Oceanicoccus sp. KOV_DT_Chl: one gene and its partner. The protein of the gene in region 2 binds, or shares a complex with, the protein of the main gene of each other region. Links are inferred from orthologs where the notes say so. Each region holds a gene or a part of one and is shown on either strand. Other genes may lie near its edges. The genes, in order: ssb and sbcB.

Region 1 (11,028 bases), 750 kb from region 2 along the record:
GCCGCTTATAAGCTTCCAGAGTTATTCCCAGACATTAAAAAAGGCACTAAGTGCCTTTTTTAATGTCTGGAAAATAGATATCAAGACGAAGCAGCTAATACACTCAATTAACGCTAGCCAATAAATCAAGCAACACTTTAGTTTTCGCTTCCATCAGTTCGCTGCTACCTTTGCTTTCCACATTCAATCTCACCACCGGCTCAGTGTTAGACATCCGCAAATTAAACCGCCAGTCTTCGAACTCCATACTCAAACCATCGGTGTGATCCACTTTTAACGCCTGATCAACAAACTGGCTCTCTGCCAGCTTGATTGCCGCACCAGGATCCGCAATTGTACTATTAATCTCACCACTACAAGGATAAGCAGCCATTCGCTTCAAAACCATAGTTGACAAAGGCTCTCCGCGTTTCGAAATTAATTGCGTAACTAACAACCAGGGAATCATGCCACTATCACAATAAGCAAAATCACGAAAATAATGATGAGCACTCATCTCACCGCCGTAAACGGCATTCTCCAACCGCATCCGCTCTTTGATAAACGCATGCCCTGTTTTACTCTGCACAGCAGAGCCGCCATTGGCCTCAACAATATCAATCGTATTCCAGGTTAGTCGCGGGTCGTGGACAACTTTTTCACCCTTGCTTGCAAGCAAAAATGCTTCTGCCAACAAGCCGACCACATAATAACCCTCAATAAAATCGCCATTTTCATCAAAGAAAAAACAACGGTCAAAATCACCATCCCAGGCAATACCCAAATCAGCACCATGTTCTTTAACAGCATTGATAGTGATCGTACGATTTTCTGGCAGCAAGGGGTTGGGCACGCCGTTAGGAAAATTTCCATCCGGTTGGTGATGCAGTTTAATAAACTCAAAGGGCAGTTTTTTCTCAATTAAATCAATAACTGCACCGGCACCACCATTGCCCGCATTCACGACAACTTTTAATGGTTTTAACTCAGCCACATCAACATAAGTTAGTAAATGCTCGATATAGGCCTCAGCATGATCGAGTGACTGCATCTTTCCAGGGTTCTCAGTTTCCGGAAAATTATTTTCCTCAGCCAGTCGCTTGATATCAAATAACCCGGTATCACCACTGATAGGCTTGGATTGTTCACGTACAAACTTCATCCCATTATAATCTTTGGGATTGTGGCTTGCAGTTACGGCGATGCCGCCATCCATTGCAAAGTGCGAAGTGGCGAAATAAATTTCTTCTGTACCACACTGGCCGATATCGTAAACATCAACCCCGGCATCCATTAACCCACGACTTAATGCCGCTTTTATGTCCTCACTTGAAAGCCGGATATCATGACCAACTACTACTTTTTTGGGCGAGACAACCGCCGCATAAGCGCGACCAATCGCATAAGCGATATCTACATTGAGTTCATCCGGGACCCGGCCTCGGATATCATAGGCTTTAAAACAAGTTAATTCTTTTGACATCAATACGACTCTTTAAAAAGTTATTGGGCTTTGTAAATATTTTTATAAACAAAATTAGTCGCATCCACAAAACCATCGACGCTACCGCAATCAAAACGTTTGCCTTCGAATTTATAGGCCATAACGCAGCCATTCTTAGCCTGCGTTAGCAGTGCGTCGGTCAATTGCACTTCCCCACCCTTGCCCGGCGGAGTATCCCGTAAAATATCAAAAATATCAGGCGTTAAAATATAGCGACCAATAATGGCCAAATTTGATGGTGCTTCATCAGGTTTGGGTTTTTCCACCATATCGTCCACCCGATACAAACCATCTTTTAATGCCTCACCAGCGATAACACCGTATTTTTCAGTTTGATCTTTGGGTACTTCCTGAATTGCCACAATACTGCAACGAAACTGCTTATATAGCTTGACCATTTGCGCTAACACACTATCGCCATCATTAAGACATAAATCATCCGATAGCACTACACCAAAAGGCTCATTACCGATTAGCGTTTCGCCAGTCAAGATTGCATGGCCCAAACCTTTCATTTCACGCTGGCGGGTCATAGTAAAAGTCGCCTGATCTAGCACGCCGCGAATACTAGTTAAATAAGTTTCCTTCGCCGTGCCGGAGATTTGATGCTCCAACTCATAACTAATATCAAAGTGATCAGTAATTGCGCGCTTACCTCTCCCTGTTACAAACGCCATTTGATTCATACCAGCAGCAATAGCTTCCTCAACGCCATATTGCACCAGCGGTTTATTCACTACTGGCAACATCTCTTTAGGCATAGACTTGGTTGCGGGTAAAAATCGAGTACCGTAACCGGCAACGGGGAATAAACATTTTTTTATCATTGAGACTTACCACTCATTGGTTAATTAATTTAATTCAAGTCTATAAAATTTCTATTTACTGCGGCCATAAACATCTTCAAAGCGCACAATATCATCCTCCCCCAAGTAACTGCCACTTTGTACTTCAATCAACTCCAAAGGAATAACACCAGTGTTGGCTAAGCGATGCTTTGTTCCAAGCGGAATATACGTTGACTGATCCTCAGACAATATAAATTCCTTTTCTCCACAAGTAACCACCGCGGTACCACTCACTACAATCCAATGTTCCGCGCGATGGTGATGAAGCTGTAACGACAATTTTTGGCCGGGAGTAACAATAATTCGCTTAACTTGAAAACGCTCTGACATCGCCAGTGATTCATAAGAACCCCAGGGACGATACACCTTGGTATGTGAGTTAACTTCATCACGCTGCTGCGCTTTGAGCGTATTAACAATCGCTTTAACATCCTGCACTTGATCCTTGTCTGCGACCAGTACAGCATCTGCAGTCTCAACGACCACTATATTATCTACCCCAACAGTAGTCACTAAGCGGGAGTTACTATGAATATAACTATTACCTGTGTTGTGTAAAATAGTATCGCCTTTTGCCACATTGCCGGATGCATCTTTTTCCGCTACATCCCACAGACTGGACCATGCGCCCACATCACTCCAACCACAGGAAAGCGGTACTACCATCCCTTTTTTAGTATGTTCCATCACAGCATAATCAATGGAATCACTTGGGCAAGCTTCAAACGCTGCGGCCTCCAAACGGATAAAGTCGAGGTCATTCTCCCCTTGATCAAATGCGGTCTGCACTGCCAATAACATCTCTGGTGCAAACTGCTTCAACTCATCAAGATAGCTTTGAGCACTCAGCAAAAACATGCCGCTATTCCAAAAATAATCACCACTAGTCACGTATTGCTGGGCAACATCGGCAGACGGCTTCTCGACAAATTCAGCCAATGGATAACATCCCTCTACCAGCTGATCGCCCCGACGTATATAGCCATAGCCTGTCTCAGGCGATGCAGGCACAATACCAAAAGTCACTAGGCTACCCTGCTTAGCCTGCACCAAGCCCGCCTCAACCGCTGCAGCAAATGCGGCAACATCTTTCACAATATGATCCGCAGGCATCACCAACAGCACTGCTTCGGCATCCTGTTTCAATGCCTGTAATGCAGCTGCAGCTACTGCCGGAGCTGTATTACGGCCAACCGGTTCAAGAATAATCGCATTTGCCTGACATTTTGCTGAACGCAATTCTTCAGCCACCAAAAACCGGTGTTCCTGGTTACAAACCACTATGGGGTCGACGGCCTCCAAGCCTGCCGACCGTTGCAGGGTTTCCGCTAACATACTCAAATCACCAGCTAAAGGCAGAAACTGCTTGGGATTCAATTCTCGCGATAACGGCCACAAACGGCTGCCAACTCCGCCCGAAAGGACAACAGGTATTAACATTTATTTTTCCTTATTGGTTCAGCTCGATAATTTAGTGGCGATAGCAGTCTTGCATAAGTCAGATATTGACAGGCAGGTGCTACCACACAATTAAATCAACACTTTTTTACCTATATAAAATCGCTTCAGATAATTTATTATTCTGTGATACTGCTGCAATCCTATAATATGAACAACAATATTCCCAGTACAATCAACACCTTAATAGTGGCAATTATTGGCTTGCGACGCTGCCATCGATTACAATGTCGGCTTTTCGCCCTCAGCAGGGTAATTTTTCTATCTACTGGACGCCTTTATGTCAGCCCACGACAAACACTCATTCACCAAAGAAGATTTAATTGCCTCAGGCAATGGCACCCTACTCGGTGACGGCTTTGCTCGATTACCGAGCAACAATATGTTGATGATGGACAGAATAACCCATATTTCCAGTGAAGGTGGCGCCAACGGTAAAGGTGAAATAATTGCCGAGCTAGATATCAATCCATCACTGTGGTTTTTTGATTGCCACTTCAAAGGCGACCCGGTAATGCCTGGCTGCTTAGGGCTGGATGCAATGTGGCAGCTAGTCGGCTTCTTTTTAAGCTGGCGCGGTAACGAAGGTATGGGGCGGGCTTTAGGTTCTGGCGAAGTTAAGTTTACCGGCCAGATTTTACCTACGGCCAGCAAAGTCACTTACCAACTTGATCTAAAGCGCGTCATAGAACGCAAACTGGTGATGGGAATCGCTGATGGCACAGTATCGGTCGATGGTCGCACCATCTATACCGCAAAGGATCTTCGGGTTGGATTGTTTCAACCTGATAATATGAACTTCTAAAATAGCACGGCAAAACCGTCTGCAAAGATTTAACATTAAGTCGGCCACCACCACCCTGCGAATGGTCTGGACATTACGAGGTATTACATGAAGCGCGTTGTTATCACTGGTCTTGGCATTGTTTCCTGCATCGGCAACGATATCCCTGCTGTGCTTGATTCCTTAAAGCATGGTAAATCCGGTATTCGATATCGTGAAGACTATAAAGAAAGAGGCATGCGCAGCCATATTGCCGGCACTATTGATATTGACTTCAAGGAGCATATTGACCGCAAGCAATTGCGCTTTATGGGTGATGCGGCAGCCTATGCCTATATCGCCATGCAGCAAGCTGTGAACGACTCGGGATTATCTGAGGAGCAAATATCCAATCCCCGTACTGGCATTATCGCAGGATCTGGCGGTGCATCTTCAGCCAATCTTATCGAGTCAGCCGATATTTTACGCGAGCGCGGCATCAAGCGTGTTGGCCCCTACCGCGTCACTCAAACTATGGGCAGCACGGTATCAGCCTGTCTAGCCACTCCCTTTAAAATTAAAGGCGTTAATTATTCAATCTCTTCAGCATGTGCTACCAGTGCTCACTGTATTGGTAACGCCATGGAGCAAATCCAATTAGGCAAGCAAGACGTTGTATTTGCTGGCGGCGGAGAAGAAGAACACTGGACTTTAAGCTGCCTTTTCGATGCGATGGGTGCACTATCAACAAAATACAATGACACTCCCGAAAAAGCCTCCCGCGCCTATGATGCCGACCGCGATGGTTTTGTGATTTCCGGTGGCGGCGGCATGGTGGTATTGGAAGAACTGGAACATGCCAAAGCGCGCGGCGCCAAAATTTATGCCGAAGTGGTCGGCTATGGCGCCACTTCAGATGGTTACGACATGGTCGCCCCTAGTGGCGAAGGTGCCGTTCGCTGCATGGCGCAAGCGTTGGCCACCGTGGATGGCCCCTTGGATTACATCAATTCTCACGGCACATCTACCCCAGCCGGTGACATTCAGGAGCTTAAAGCTATCGTCCAGGCCTTTGGCGACAACTCACCGATGATCAGCTCGACCAAATCACTAAGCGGCCACTCCTTGGGCGCCACTGGTGTACAGGAGGCAATTTATTCTTTATTGATGATGGAAAACAATTTTGTCTGCGCTTCAGCCAATATCGAAAACCTCGATCCTGAAGCAGCATCACTTAACATCGTGCGCGAGCGGCAGGATAATGTAACCATTACCCGGGCAATGTCCAATAGCTTCGGTTTCGGCGGCACCAACGCCAGCTTGGTATTTCAAAAATTTGATAACTGATAAGACCAGCCCTGGCAGTCATCATTAAAAAAAGCCCGCAAAAACGGGCTTTTTTTGTGCCAACCGCTAATCGTTCAGGTCACCAAGTCACTTAACATAATTACTTGCACCACATCACCTTTAGCAATAGTCATTTGCGGTGGCAACACCACCAGCGCATTGGCCCAGCTAACTGATGCCAGCACCCCTGAACTTTGGTTTGAATACAATTGCGCAACACCGTCCTTAACATTCGCCCGCAAATACTCCTGACGCCCACCCGCTCGATTCCATTCAAAACCCGCTTCGGCATTGGCATATGCAGGCGTTACTTCAGCCTGCCCATAGCCGCCAACAGGTAAGGCTTAGCTAGTAAACAAAAAGTAACAAACACCGAAGATGGGTTACCCGGCAGGCCAAAAAATGGCGTGCCATTTACCGTCCCAAATGCCAACGGCTTACCGGGCTTGATATTAAGTTTCCACAAAGCCAATTCACCTAGGGATTCTACTGCGGCTTTTACATGATCCTCTTCACCCACCGACACTCCGCCGGATGAAATAATCACATCGGCCTGACTGGATAACTGTTTTAACTGCTGGCAAGTACGCTCGAAATCATCTGCAACAATGCCGCCATCCAGCACCTCACAACCCATCGCGGTTAATAATGCCGTCAACGTATAGCGATTAGAGTTATAGATCTGACCTTCAGCTAAAGTTTGCCCCGGCTCCACCAACTCATCACCAGTCGATAACACAGCCACTTTTAATTGACGATACACCTTAACCGAAGTCATACCAATGGAGGCCAGCAAGCCTATATCCTGCGGCTGTAAGCGCCGACCTTTAGCCATCACCAAGCCACCAGCACGTATATCTTGCCCTTTGGGCCGCACATGCTGTCCAAATTTAACAGTGTCGATAATGCGGATCGCTTCGCCAAAAGCGTTGGTATCCTCCTGCATGACTACTGTGTCCGCACCTTCAGGAATTGCCGCACCGGTAAAAATACGTGCTGCTGTGCCTGCTTTTAACGGTTTACCAATCGCTCCGGCAGCAATGCGCTGACTCACCACCAACTCACGGCTCTCATTACTGCTATTTCGTGCGGTGCCACTGGCAGCGATATCTTTAAAACAAAAGGCGTAACCGTCCATTGCACTGTTATCACAAGGAGGCACATCAATAGTTGAACGCTGATCTTCAGCCAACACCCTACCCAATGCCAACAATAGCGATACTGATTCAAACTCTGCTAGCGGCTGCGCCGACGCAATGATTTTAGTGAGCGCTTCTTCAACTGGCATTAACGGCGAAGTAGTCATTCAAAACTAGCCTTGCGTTTGTTGTTCAGCACGGGTTTTTAACACCCCAACAAAATTACAGGGACGATGACTGCTATCCAACTGTTCGCGAATAATTTTCCCCCACGCTGTTTGACACGCGCTGGTGGAGCCCGGCATACAAAAAATGACCGTTTCATTAGCCAGACCAGCAATAGCTCGAGATTGCACCGTGGATGTGCCAATCTCGTCATAGGACAGAAAGCGAAATAACTCGCCAAAGCCATCAATTGTTTTATCAAACAACACACTGACAGCTTCCGGTGTGGAATCCCTCCCGGTGAAACCGGTACCGCCTGTGATCAGAATTGCCTGCACCTGAGTATCAGCAATCCACTTCGATACCACGGCTCTAATCAAATAAACATCATCTATAACGATTGTTTTATCGGCTAAGTGATGACCTTCCTGCAGCAAACTATCAACCAAAAACTGCCCCGATGTATCATTCGCCTCTGAACGCGTATCGGAAACGGTAAGCACGGCAACATTCAACATTTGCCTGTCACTACTCACACTACTCATTCACTGTATCCTTGCCGACATGGCTATCCACCGTTTTATTTTCAAATATTTTTTTCACCGTGGGCACCACAAACGCACGCCAGGGTAATTGTTTTATACCAAAGGTATTACGAATTTTATCACAATTCATCAAGGCCTAGGCCAGTCAGTATCAGCAGTATCGACTGATTCAAGCTGTAATAACTGCTCATTAGCTTGCGTATATTGCGAAACCACAGCCAACACTGTTTCAGCAAATTGATAGCTGCTCACCGGATCTGAACTGCAATAATGGTAGGTTCCCCATGCATTACAACCGCAACTCAGCTGATCAATTAACCCCGAAATAACTCGGGCTAAATCCTTGGCATGCAACGGGCAACTTTTACCAGTACTGGATAAAGTAAGGCTTTCCTGCGCCTTAAATCTATCCAACAAAGTCGTCAATAAATTATCTTCCCTACTACTAAACAAAGGGCCAGTTCGTAGAATGATATGACGGGAGCAACTGCCCCGGAGTAACTCTTCCATCCGCGCCAGTAGTGCACCCTCCCGACTAGCGGGCACCACTTCATCCTTTTCACGGTTACGCCCTCCATCGATGCCATCAAATACTTGACTAGTAGACAAAGAAATTACAGGAATGACAGCACGGTCGCAGGCCTGCGCCAACATAGCCAAAGAATCGATCAAACTCTCGGAGGCCTGCTGCTGCAAACTCTCAAGGCTTAACGCATTCACCACTACACCAATATCAGCGGGAATATTCAACTGTGGTTTTATTTGCTCACTAGTATCGGAGTTAAGCCACTCAGCGCCCACTGATAGAAAAGGGCGCTGACGAATAGCCAGCTGAGCCTCCAACGCATCGCGTATCTGGCCATCCAGAGCAATGATAAGAACTTTCACTTATTCGGCACCGCGTAGTTGATTGGGCCTAAAACGGGATATCGTCGTCAAAGTCATCAAAATTACCGGCCGGTGCTGCGGCTTGCTGGGGCGGGGCTGTTGACGTGACTGCTGGGGCGCTTGCTGCGGGCTTGTTGAGGTGCCTGCTGTTGAGGTGCTGAATAACCTTCACTCTGGTAACCGCCAGCTTGCTGCCCGGCACCACGACTATCCAGCATTTGCATTTCATTGGCGACAATTTCAGTCGTATAACGGTCATTACCGCTCTGATCCTGCCACTTACGAGTCCGTAAAGAACCCTCTAAATAAACCTTGGACCCCTTGCTCAAATACTGACCAGCAATTTCCGCCAAACGATTGAAAAACACCACTCTATGCCACTCGGTTCGCTCTTGCTGCTGCCCGGTCTGCTTGTCTTTCCAGCTTTCTGATGTCGCCACCGTAATATTGGTAACCGCATTGCCATTGGGCATGGACTTTTGTTCGGGGTCATTCCCCAGGTTGCCAATTAAGATGACTTTATTCACGCCGCGGGCCATGGTGATCTCCAGAGTTCATACAATATTTTAGTTACAGCTAAGTGACTGAACTATACCGCGTGAACCCAAACAAGGCTAGCCGACAAAGTACTTTCACCAACGCTTACAATCAAACCTACGACCAATAAACCACTTAGGCAGTATTAACGTAAGAAAATAAATGACAAGCACTTTGCCTACTGTCCGCTCAGCCAATTATAATACTCTGTTTCGCTGCGCCCGTTGCAGGGGCGGCATTGCCTACAGCTGTAATTAGGAACACATAAATGGATACCATTCTGGTCAGGGGTGCACGCACCCACAACCTTAAAAACATAGACCTCGATATCCCTCGAGACAAGCTGGTAGTCATTACCGGCCTATCCGGCTCCGGAAAATCTTCGCTGGCATTCGATACCTTGTATGCCGAAGGGCAGCGTCGTTATGTAGAATCGCTATCCACCTATGCACGCCAATTTTTGTCGATGATGGAAAAGCCTGATATTGACCACATCGAGGGCTTATCACCGGCAATATCTATTGAGCAAAAATCCACCTCCCACAACCCTCGCTCCACCGTTGGCACAATCACTGAAATTTACGATTATTTACGCCTGCTCTATGCCCGTGTCGGCGAACCCCGCTGCCCTGACCACGGCATCAAACTGGAAGCCCAAACCATTAGTCAAATGGTCGATGCAGTAATGGCATTACCCGAAGGCAGCAAACTCATGCTGCTAGCGCCGATTGTGAAAGAACGCAAAGGTGAGCATTTGCATGTATTTGAACAATTGCGCGCTAACGGTTTTGTCAGGGCGCGCATCAACGGCACAGTGGTGGATCTGGACGATGTTCCGGAATTGGAAAAAAATAAAAAACATTCTATTGAAGTTGTAATCGATCGATTTAAAGTCAGAGAAGATTTAAAACTGCGCTTGGCTGAATCCTTTGAAACCGCCATCGAATTAACTAGCGGCACCGCGACCATTAGCTATATGGATGGCGAACACGGTGACATCGTGTTTTCTGCGTTGTTTGCCTGTCCTACGTGCGGCTACAGCATAAGCGAACTAGAGCCTCGCCTATTTTCTTTTAACAACCCCGCAGGTGCTTGTGAAGGCTGTGATGGTTTAGGAGTAAAATCTTTTTTTGATCAATCCCGAGTAGTACTACACCCTGAATCCAGTTTAGCCGAAGGCGCTATTCGTGGTTGGGATAGACGCAGCGTCTATTATTTTCATATGCTGAAGTCACTCGCTGAGCACTACCAATTCGAAATCGACAAACCGTTCAACAAGCTCAGTAAAAAGCATCAGAAAATAATTTTGCAGGGGTCCGGAAATGAAAAAATAAACTTCAGCTATGTTAATGATCGTGGCGATGTTTTTCAGCGCACCCATAAATTTGAAGGCATTATGCCTAATATGGAGCGACGCTATCGTGATACTGACTCACAAATGGTACGCGAGGACCTGGCTAAATTTTTAAGCACACAGCCCTGTCCCGACTGTGTAGGTACACGCCTGAAGCGCGAGGCACGGCATGTATTTATAAAAAATCGGGACCTCCCTTCTATCGTCGCTATGCCTGTTGGCGAGGCCCTGCACTATTTTGAAAAATTAAAACTCACTGGCAGCAAGGGAAAGATCGCTGAAAAAATATTAAAAGAATTACGCGACCGCTTTACCTTTTTAGTCGACGTGGGATTAAATTACCTGACACTTAACCGCAGCGCAGAAACTCTTTCCGGCGGCGAAGCCCAGCGTATCCGTTTAGCCAGCCAGATTGGCGCAGGCTTGGTTGGCGTGATGTATATACTTGATGAACCCTCGATCGGTTTGCATCAACGCGACAACGAACGTTTACTCAAAACC
Region 2 (10,962 bases):
AGGGTCTTCAGCCAAGTAAAATCCCGGCGCAAACACAACTGCAATCCATGGCGCACACAGCACAGCAACGCCTGTAACCAGTAATAAACTACCTCCTAGCGCGCCTGCTACTCGATTCACCAGATCTTGCACGGCAGCAAAGCTGCGCTGCTCCCGGTATTCAGACAACACCGGCACAAAGGCTTGGGAAAAAGCCCCTTCCGCAAATAAACGGCGCATAAAATTAGGAATTTTAAAGGCTACGAAGAAGGCATCTGCTGCTGCCGTTGCCCCGACAAAATGCGCAATAACCACATCCCTTACTAAACCTAACACCCGAGACAGCATTGTCATCATGCCCACCAATAGGCTTGACCTTAGTAAACTGCCAGCCGGCGCTGGTGATTGCGACGATGCGGGGTTGGAATCAGGTTGCGACAAAATAGGTCTCTGGCATTTTAGGGTGATAGGAAAATCTGATTTATCAAAGGGCTTAATTGTTGCCGATATGGCTAATAGTCTAGCAGCTATTAATTATTATTCGGCGGTCCGTTATAGATTAGGGCGCCACCTCAGCCCAACGGGTTTTCAACTGCTGATAATTCAGTTTTAACCACTGCGCAGCAATCAACGTGTGGGCATTGATCAGCCGCCCCCGCTCCAACTTTTGCCATAAATGTTCAATACTTAATACATGCACTCGAATATCTTCACCTTCGGCCTCCAATCCATGCACACCGCCAGCTGCAGATAAGTCCGCACGGCCAACAAATAAGTAGAAATATTCATTGCTGCCACCGGGGCTGGAATAATATTGACCAATTGGCTCCAGCTGCTGAACAATCACTCCGGCTTCTTCTTCCGACTCTCTAACGGCCACATCCTGTGGTGCATCTTGATGCTCGATTAAGCCGGCCACCAATTCCAGCAACCAGGGCGAGATAGATTCCTGCTCCGCAATGGAACTACCCAACACCCCCACCCGAAACTGCTCAACCAAAGCCACGGCATCAAGTACCGGGTCAAACAGCAACACACCTACTGCATCATGCCGATGGATTAACTCACGATTTAAAGGCTGGCTCCAGCCACCCTGAAAAAGTCGATGACGCAAGTTCAATGTGCGGATTTGAAAAAAACCGTCATAGACCGATTCATCGGCGAGTACGGCTACATCCTTGCGTGAGAAATTATCCATAACCCTCCTTAAAAACGACTGCCAGTATACCAATTGACATCGCTAGCATATTTATCAACTTGATCTTCGACATCCAGAATCAACGCAAACAACGCCATTCGGACTAACACCCCATTATCCGCCTGCCTAAAAATAGCCAAGTTAGGATTATCATTAAGATCATTATCCAACTCATTAGCGCCTTCGCGGGAGTCACGGGGCAAAGGGTGCATAATCACTGTATTCGGCTCACAAAAACGGGTATAAATTGCCTGGTTTAATCGGTAGCGGCCACGGTATAAATTGGCTTCGTCCTTAGTAGCAAAACGCTCTTCCTGAATACGGGTGGAATACGCAATATCAACGTGACCAATACTGCCCTCCATTAAATCCGACTCCACCACGGTGTGGCCAGCTACACGCATTTGCTCAACAATTTCGCCAGGCATTTGTAGCTCTTGCGGTGAAATCAACGTTACACTCACATTTTTGTAAAGCGTTAATAGCTTGCACAGCGAGTGTACCGTTCTGCCATATTTTAAATCACCAATCAGTGCGATGCGCAGGTTATCCAGCTCCCGACCGTGATGGCGTAATTCTTTTTTAATAGTGTATAAATCCAGCAACGCTTGACTGGGGTGTTCATTAGCGCCATCACCGCCATTTATGACTGGTACCCGGCTGGCTTCAGCAAACTCGGACACAGAACCTTCTTGCGGGTGACGCATAACGATGACATCACTATAGCCGCTTAACACTCTGGCGGTATCGTACAGCGATTCGCCTTTGGCTATCGCCGACGACTCAAACCCAATCGTTTCCCGAACATCCCCCCCGAGTAAATTAAACGCGCTACCAAAACTGACCCGGGTTCGGGTACTGGGTTCGAAAAACATCGAACCAAGGATAGCGCCATCCAGCACTCTGGTAACGCGCTTTCGATGGGCAAAAGGCGCCATAAAGTCAGCCACCCTAAAAATATGATCAATATCAGCCCGCTCAAATTGGCCGATGGATAAGATATGGCTGCCGGTGAACTTCAAACTTTTATCCTCTTTATAAAAACGCTGATATTATTTAATTTTTATCACAATTCTACATAGTCATATCTGGGCTTTTAACTCACCTTGTCAATGACTGAAGCAACTTCCTCTACCTCGCCAAACTGCAAGCTAGCCCAGCGCGCATAAAGTGATGAGCTTTTTATTAACTGTTGATGGCTGCCGGTATCAACCAGCTTGCCATGATCCAACACCGCAATTTTGTCGACATTAATGACTGTGGCCAAGCGATGTGCAATCACAATAGATGTTCTATCCTGCATCAAGTGCTCCAAAGCCTGTTGCACTTTATATTCACTCTCTGCATCCAGCGCACTGGTCGCTTCATCTAACAACAGCACTTTAGGGTTTTTCAACACTGCCCGCGCAATCGCTATCCGCTGGCGTTGACCACCAGATAGTCGCACTCCCGACTCGCCAACAAAACTGTCATAACCCTTTGGCAATTTTTGAATAAACTCATCGGCATAGGCTGCGATGGCGGCGTCCTTCACTTCCTGATCTGAAGCATCGGGACGGCCGTAGCGAATATTCTCAAACACTGTACCGCTAAACAGCACCGGCTGCTGGGGAACGATGGCGATATGCTCACGCAATGCTTTTGGGTCAAGCTGTTTTATATCAACGCCGTCGAGTGTAATACGGCCTTGCTGCACATCATAAAAACGCAAAAGCAAATCAACGATGGTCGACTTACCAGCACCGGAACTCCCCACCAAAGCCAAACTAGTGCCCGCTTGCAGCGTCAAGCTAAGTTCGGAAATAGCTGCTACCTCAGTGCGGGAAGGATAGTAAAAACTAATATTTTCAAATTGCAGCTGACCACTAACGGGCTGGGTTAGCTGCCGGGGTTGCTCAGGAGCAGTAATCAGATTATCCGCATGCATTAATTCTAACAACCGCTCAGTAGCACCGGCTGCCCGCTGCAGATCGCTATAGACCTCTGAAATAACGCCGACGGACATCGCCACCATCATCGCGTAAAAAATAAATGCCGCTAACTCACCAGCAGAAATTCTACCGGCAATAACGTCATGGCCACCCACCCATAACATATACGCGATAGCGCCAAATACCAGCGCAATAACAATCGCCGTTAACCATGCACGGTGTTTGATCCGATTCAAGGCCACATCAAAAGCGACTTCAACTTGTGCATTAAAGGTATCGGTATCGCGCTGCTGATGATTAAACGCCTGAACTATTTTTATGTTTTTCAATGACTCGCCCACAAAGCCACCGAACACGGCCACCTTATCCTGCGAGCTGCGAGACAACTTGCGCACATGCCGACCAAAAATAATGATTGGCATAATCACCAGCGGCACACTCAGCAACACTATCGCCGTCAACTTGGGGTTAGTAATGAGCAATAACACAATCCCGCCGATAAAGATCAATACATTACGCAGCGCCATCGATACCGACGAACCAATGACTGTCTGCAATAGCGTAGTGTCGGTGGTAATACGAGACTGGATTTCGCCGCTAAGATTAGTCTCAAAAAAGCCGGGATGCAGTTCAATAACACGGCTATACACCTGCTGGCGCAAATCAGCACTGACTCGCTCACCAATCCAGGACACCAGATAAAAACGAGCGAAAGTACCAATCGCCAATAACAGTACCATCCCCATAAAAATGATGATGGTCTGATCCAAGCCCTCGGCAGCCCCTGCCCCAAAGCCCTGGTCGATCATCATCCGCAACCCCTGCCCCATTGATAAAGTGATGCCAGCAGTAAAGGTCAGCGCAAAAAGAGCACCTAAAACATGTAGACGGTAGGGTTTTAACAGCCCGAACATAGCTGAGAGGACTTTAATATCCTTGCTGATAGGGCGTTGATCTGTCTCGGGATTAGACAATGGCTTTCTCTTATTGATAGTGCGGTTTAAATTGGCGGCTATTATCACCGCTATGGACGCTCGGTAAAAGAGCGATTTGCCCCTGGATTTAGCGTTTCCCTCCTCTCATCAAGCCAACCAGCAACTATCTGTTCATTTTTTCACCGGCACGGCTTAAATACGCACTAATCATCGCTAAGTAATTGAATTTTACAGGAATTAGGCTAAGTATTAATGATGGCTTAATATCCTTCTCAACATCAATATCGCAACACAGGGTCTGGAATAACATTGTGGCAATAGACGAAATCGCATCACTGGTAAAGTTCTGTAGCGCTGAAACCGGTTTAAAAATTTTAAATAGCCAGTCGCTGCGCTGGAGTGCCCCGCACTTATTTAATGACCCCTTTGAACTAAGCCACCTATCACGACCTGACTTTACCCCCGAAAAGTTACTCGCCGGCATGATTAAAGAAGCGATTAACATGCTGTTTGCGCCTTCAGACCCCACTGGCAAAAATAACCGCCTGGTTGCCGCTGTGGCTCGCTGGCGTGAGGAAGAACGTTTCGCGTCTGAAGAAGAGGCCGAGCAGGTACTCAATCAACTATTAAGCCAAATCGCCAATCAACAACAAGAATCTATAGACAAATATCTTGCTGAATGGCAGCGCTATGCGCGCACGCTGCGTATCTGCTGCTTTAGCGACAAGCCAGCCAACATCTACAGCTGGCGCAGCTATGCCGACAACCATGCGGGTATTGCCCTGCGCTTTAGTGCCGGCGACGATACCTCGTTAACCCAACCACGCAAAGTCACCTACAGCACCACCCCCCCTTAGTTACCAGCTTGAAACAACAAGTCGCCGTTACTTATGGCAAAGAAAACGCACCCAGCGCTGATGACTTTATTGACAAAATGCTGAGCAAAGACAAAACCCAAAGCGTAGAAAAAGAATGGCGCTGCTTTATTACTGACACCGCAGAAGGGGACGACAGTCTGTGGTATACCAACAAAAAGTTTTCAACCCCTGAATTAAAAGCCGTGTATTTAGGTATGTCTACCAGTCGACAGGACCGGGATGCAGTCATCGCACTGGTGAAGGAAAAATATAAAAACACTAAAGTATATCAGGCGCAAAACCTGCCAGGCCGTTACGAAATTGATTTTGTGCAAGTAGCTACTCGCTAGTCCAAGGACAACTCAATCAGTTGTTTTTTTTGCAGTCGAGATAATTTTTTTATTGCCGCCTCCCGGCTACTCGCTGCACTGCGATCAATACAACCTTCACGATATACAACGACCCTAGCCGGATCAGTACGAAAAAATTTCGCGCCTTTTTTTCCCTTTGCCACCCTGGAATTCACCGCTAGATGCTCACCAAAACGACGCTCTATATCCGTAGTAATACCGGTATAAAGTTTGCCCGAATAGGTTTCAATGATATATACCCACCACTGTGCCGATGACATTGTCACACCATCTAAGCTAGCAACTGATCACTATAATCCAGCAACTGCTCTAAAATTGCCTGATCACGAGCTGAAGTTGCTTCATCTTCAAGCAGACCATGAACCATTTCCAAAAAAGCCTCCATCGCTATACTGGCGCCACCGTCTGGATCAGTTAATCGTTGATAGCACTGCTCTTGCCATAGCAACTGTTCATCCGGTGATAAGTATTCGGGGTAATTGCGCGCACGATATCGAAACAACATTTCAGCTAAACGGCCATCCTCAAAACAAAAACTATTTTCCATCAATTCCTGTGGTGACGAACTTCGTATTTGCGCCATCACGCTCTTATCATCTTGGCCAAAAAAACCGCCACTATAAAGCATCAAATCCGGGTCAGTGCGTACTGGAAAATCCTGTTGCGCAAATACCTTGGCTAATTTGGCGGTCAAGCCTTGCGCTTGTTTCAATTGTTTATAATGCTGACGCGCTTGCGGTAAATCCAATTGGATACGTGCCGCAACTGCCTCATCTAATAACTGCGAAGTGGCAACCACCGGCGCACGATTAGTATGTATCGTTTTGAGAGGAATACGTTCAACACCTTCAGGTAACTCTGCTGCCGGTGTATATAAACGTTCTGCAATCTGCTCAGCACTTAAACTAATTAATGACTCTGGATTTGCCTGTAAATCATAAACAATCACGCCATTTTTATTCGTCGGATGCATCGCCAAGGGCATGACTAAAGTGGTACAAAAACGTGACGCCGGAAACATAGCGGAAGTATGCAGCACCGGCTTTTGCTCGGCCACATTTAACAACGCCGCAACCTCGCGCTTATTACGCAACTGAAAAACATAATTAAATAACTTTGGCTGTTTCTGTTTAATGAGTTTTGCTAAAGCAATGGTAGCGTGCACATCAGACAACGCATCATGGGCCGCTTCATGCGCAATGCCATTAGCCTGCGTCAAATGCTCCAGCTTAAAGCTGGGACTGCCGTCTTCATGTTGCGGCCAATTAATGCCTTCTGGGCGCAATGCACAACACACCCGCACCATGTCAATAATATCCCAGCGTGAATTGCCATTTTGCCACTCACGCGCGTAAGGGTCGTAAAAATTGCGATACAACGTATAACGACTCACTTCATCATCAAAACGAATACTGTTATAACCCACGGCACAAGTACCCGGCATCGCCAGTTCCGCATGTATCTGGCGAATAAACTCAGCTTCACAGACGCCCTGATCCAAGGCTTGCTGTGGCGTTATACCAGTAATCAAACAGGCCTGTGGGTGCGGTAAAACATCAGCGGCAGGCTTACAAAAAATGACTAGCGGCTCACCAATAATATTAAAATCGGTATCGGTTCGAATCCCGGCAAATTGAGAGGGACGATCTTTAGAGGGATCAGCACCAAAAGTTTCATAATCATGCCAGTAAAAAGTTAAATTAGTCATAATGTTTTTATTCTAATGTTATGCGGGATAATAAAGCTCACTCATTGCTCTGGACCAGTTGTAAATATGTGACCCGGTAATATAGGATTTAAAAATAGTAGAGGCTTTATCAATCTCCAGGTCATCAACTGACACCTGCACTACATTAGCCTCAAGCCCATAGCTCACCAGAAAATACTGCTGATCGACGGTCAACTCCACGCCTCTAGGCGATGGCAAGTCTATCACTTTCAGTAATTTTCGACCGGCAATAGTCCAAAAAGTCACCATACCACCATCGGGATGAGTGACCGCTGCAATACCATTAGCACTATGAATGGCGACACTTAAAGCCTCTCCCTGCATTCGCGCTGTGATAGCTGGGGGCTCTGTCATAGACAAGAGCTCTCCCCTTTGGACGAATACTCACGCCACCCAAGCTATCTGTACCAAGCCCCACTCGTGGCGCCGAAACAATAACCAAATCGCCAGATGGCCAGTATTAAGCTCTGCTCGAGTCAGCTGAACTTTTTCAATCAATTGTTGTGAATTAATGTCGATATAAGCAACCGAAGGAGCATCACCCTGAGTATCACCACCGCCATTCGTGACTACTAAAGTTTTACCACCATCAATTAACTTACACTCATGCGGCTCCTTACCATAGGACGGAAACTCACCGATATAAGCCAAATCGCTACTGCTACGAACACCAATCAGACCATTAAAGCCATCCAATTCCGTTTCAGTGGAAAATAACGTTTTACCATCCAAAGAATAAGCACCATGCCCATAAAAATACTGATTATCAACCTGCGGGATGGCTCGAACGATCTGCCTGGTACCTAAATCATACTCACAAGCGTTGGGCCCCTTTTTCTCAAATATCGCCAAACGATTAAAGTCTGTGGGGTTCCGATGGATACCATGGGGCAAGAAACCCATTGTAGACAAATGTCGATCTTTGTTTGTTATATCTACAATGGACAATACAAATTTAGTATCACCATCCACTGTCAATTTATACTGACCACCGCCCAATATAAGATTAGTCACCGCAGGTCGGAGCGCTGGATTGTCTTCAGCACACGCAGCCACCAGAGCGGCCATAGATGACAGTAAAAAATTACGGCGAGATAAAGGTGACATTACTAATACTTTCATCAAAGAGTTTAACCAAGTCTAGGCGAATTAGCCCGCAGGTAAAACCCAAGTGCACCGAACACTTAAAATACACAGCTAACTATCATCCTGAACAACTTCAATGGTAAAGTGACCCGGTCAAAGGATTTGACTGGCCCGACTTACATAACGCAGAAGGAACTGCCCTATGAACACCTCACCTTATTTTAATACTGGTTTAACATTAATCGAATTAATTTCCACGCTATCTATCAGCATTATTCTGGTAACAGTTGGCACCGGCCCCATGAGTAAATGGTTACAATACCAAACTGAAAGCACAGTCTTTAATACCCTCTTCCACCTAACAACGTATGCACGAACTTTAGCGGTAAAAGAAAACCGCTATCTGACAGTATGTCCGAGCCTTGATCAACGTCAGTGTGGTGGCAACTGGAATAAAACCATTATTGTGTTCACTGATCACAATAAAAGTGAAACTGTTGATAAGAATGAAGATCTCCATATGGTACTGGAAATGCCAGAGAGCACTCCCTGCCTCACCTGGAACGCCAGTGCTAAACGCCAATATTTACAATTTAAACCCTCGGGTGCAGCCAACGGCACCGCAGGCCACTTTAGATTTTGTGAAGAAGCTCACAGTGCGCTGAACAAGAAAGTGGTGATTAGTTTAAACGGTCGCACATCACTAAGAAGCCTATAAACGCTGGGTTCCAAGTTAAAAACGACCATTTATCCGACCGATTAATCCGTCCGTCCAGAGGTACTCGTCATTGACAGAAACTCCACCTAGTATCCAACCTAGCTAGATAGGTAATCAATTTCGCTAATCCAACGACCGGATGACAACGACTAATGGCAACAGTAAAAGATCAACAAGGGTTTAACCTCATAGAGCTGATGGCAGTATTAGTTGTCTTTGCCATTATTATGGGTGCCGGCCTGCCATTCCTGACAGCCACTATTGAAAGGAATGCGGTAAGCAGCCAGGCCCGGGTACTCTATAAAAGTTTAAGCCAAGCTCGCTCTGCAGCGATTAACAACAACGCGGTGGTGACTATTGAGAGAAAAAGTAGCACCGCTAAAGACTGGTCTGAGGGATGGACGGTCTATATCGATGTTGGCGGCGAAGGAAATCAGGCGAGAGACACCGTTAATGATACCTATCTGAATGACTTTAGCGTAGACGATGCACTAATAACCATTCGATCCAATACCGCCGCTAATAACTGGGTCACCTTTGATGCTAACGGCAGGTTAGATGATGACCCTGTCCAAATAGCTGTTTGTGACTCTGATGTTAACAGCGCTATAGAAGGTCAATTAATTAGTGTCAGCCGAGTAGGCCGAGTATCCAGCAATATCATAGCCGCTGCGGATAAACCCACTCAATGCACACCTGCAGGATAAATTTTATGTTGATAAAAACACAATCAAATGGATTCGCACTCATTGAAGTCGTGGTAACCATGTTCGTTATGGCCGTTGGGTTGCTGGGCTTATCGGCACTACAGTCAGTATCTGTGAAAAACGGGCTTGATACCGGTACCCGGTCGCAGGTTATCTGGGTAGTCACCGAGCTCACTGAACGGATAAGAGCCAATCCTGATGCCGATGGCAATAGTTATGTAAAAGCGGCTTTCACTCCAGCTGATTGTGCTGCTCCAACCAAGCGCTGCGCTGACAATAGCGCCGGCGCTGCGGCGACTAACTGCACAGCTAACGAAATGGCCGCCTATGATGTGTGGGACAGTTTTTGCGGCCAATCAGCTGGCACCGGTGTTTTAGCGAATGCGACCGAGTCGCTGGACCTACAATCACTGTCAATCACCTGTAACAGCTGTGGCACTACTGTGAAAGACTCTAACTATACGGTTTCCGTGTCCTGGATATCAGAGTCCATCTCTCAGCAAACTCAAGTTGATCAGGCCTCCAGTAATTTTGATGCGACAGTGCAGCAAACTCGAACCATTTCAATGCCGGTGTATCCATAATGAACAATCCAAAAACCACCTTCCAGCGCCAGCAAGGCTTGTCATTAATTGAATTAATGGTATCTATTGCTATCGCTGCAGCGATGATGTCAGCCGCACTGCAGTTTGTTGTTAGCACCCGCCAAACCTATGAGCTAAATGATGATATCTCACGCATTCAGGAAAATGGACGCATGGCGATGGATATCTTGATGCAGGATGTACGTATGGCAGGTGCCCGCATGCCCAGTGCAGGGGACGGTAAGGTACCAGACTTTTTCTTAATTGATTGCACGGGCATATCACCTTGCGCCAGCAATAACTACACCGTTGGGGCATCACAACCCGATACCAATCTCCTCGCTGATGGCAGTGACCGTCTTTCCGTAGAATATGATCCGCCGGGTGATAATCCACGCCCTGGTACCGACGACACCATTACCACACAGCAAGAAACCTGCTTGGGCACAGCAATAACAGCCACTGAAAATATTATCGCCAATGTATATACCGTTGAAGATCTCGATAACGATGGCATCAGCAGCCTCTATTGTCAGGGTTGGGATACCACTGCAGGAGCGTGGTTAGATGACGCCCCTCAACCGCTGGTGGACGGCATTGATCACATGCAAGTACTTTACGGCGTCGCGGGTGATACTTCTCAGCCAGACAGTGTCACCATGTATATTCCTGCTCAAAAAGTGTTTATTGACAATCCTGACCCAACTCCCGATGTCAATCTTTGGTCTCAGGTTAAATCCGCCAGAATCTCCTTATTAGTAAGCAATGGTATGGTTGCTGGCACTGCAGAAAACAAACAACGGCAATATCGATTACTGGATGGCGATCTGTTAACGGTTACTGATGGCCAGCCACGCAGAATTTATA

Evidence for each region.
Region 1: the proteins of sbcB (region 2) and ssb are in contact, whole or in part, in a crystal structure (PDB 3C94), measured with the Escherichia coli proteins. The link is inferred for Oceanicoccus sp. KOV_DT_Chl from one-to-one orthologs.

What each region holds. Positions count from the first base shown.
Region 1 is NZ_FQLF01000005.1:773,292-784,319, forward strand. What follows is about bases 7,438-10,340. They hold ssb (single-stranded DNA-binding protein), read right to left. Parts: upstream 9,176-10,340; coding sequence 8,699-9,175; downstream 7,438-8,698. Other genes in these bases: moaB (molybdenum cofactor biosynthesis protein B), read right to left, coding at 7,438-7,748; UNITIG_RS23190 (hypothetical protein), read right to left, coding at 7,741-7,878; UNITIG_RS20880 (sugar nucleotide-binding protein), read right to left, coding at 7,878-8,636; uvrA (excinuclease ABC subunit UvrA), read left to right, coding at 9,442-10,340. Also shown: Vi polysaccharide biosynthesis UDP-N-acetylglucosamine C-6 dehydrogenase TviB, read left to right, coding at 1-11; UNITIG_RS20845 (phosphomannomutase), read right to left, coding at 104-1,462; UTP--glucose-1-phosphate uridylyltransferase GalU, read right to left, coding at 1,483-2,310; UNITIG_RS20855 (mannose-1-phosphate guanylyltransferase/mannose-6-phosphate isomerase), read right to left, coding at 2,362-3,771; fabA (bifunctional 3-hydroxydecanoyl-ACP dehydratase/trans-2-decenoyl-ACP isomerase), read left to right, coding at 4,070-4,594; fabB (beta-ketoacyl-ACP synthase I), read left to right, coding at 4,682-5,899; UNITIG_RS24720 (hypothetical protein), read right to left, coding at 5,974-6,141; gephyrin-like molybdotransferase Glp, read right to left, coding at 6,207-7,205; more of moaB, read right to left, coding at 7,212-7,437; more of uvrA, read left to right, coding at 10,341-11,028. UniProt on the Escherichia coli protein: Plays an important role in DNA replication, recombination and repair. Binds to ssDNA and to an array of partner proteins to recruit them to their sites of action during DNA metabolism. Acts as a sliding platform that migrates on DNA via reptation.
Region 2 is NZ_FQLF01000005.1:30,641-41,602, forward strand. Bases 4,762-7,598 are described here. They hold sbcB (exodeoxyribonuclease I), read right to left. Parts: upstream 6,980-7,598; coding sequence 5,543-6,979; downstream 4,762-5,542. Other genes in these bases: UNITIG_RS17475 (DUF2971 domain-containing protein), read left to right, coding at 4,762-4,900; UNITIG_RS17480 (hypothetical protein), read left to right, coding at 4,909-5,250; UNITIG_RS17485 (GIY-YIG nuclease family protein), read right to left, coding at 5,247-5,531; UNITIG_RS25735 (DUF1513 domain-containing protein), read right to left, coding at 6,998-7,354; UNITIG_RS25740 (DUF1513 domain-containing protein), read right to left, coding at 7,385-7,598. Outside these bases: murein biosynthesis integral membrane protein MurJ, read right to left, coding at 1-420; UNITIG_RS17460 (NUDIX domain-containing protein), read right to left, coding at 539-1,177; UNITIG_RS17465 (aspartate carbamoyltransferase), read right to left, coding at 1,186-2,199; UNITIG_RS17470 (ABC transporter transmembrane domain-containing protein), read right to left, coding at 2,274-4,082; more of UNITIG_RS17475, read left to right, coding at 4,355-4,761; more of UNITIG_RS25740, read right to left, coding at 7,599-8,107; UNITIG_RS17505 (GspH/FimT family pseudopilin), read left to right, coding at 8,289-8,804; UNITIG_RS17510 (GspH/FimT family pseudopilin), read left to right, coding at 8,957-9,511; type IV pilus modification protein PilV, read left to right, coding at 9,517-10,095; UNITIG_RS17520 (PilW family protein), read left to right, coding at 10,095-10,962. UniProt on the Escherichia coli protein: Degrades single-stranded DNA (ssDNA) in a highly processive manner.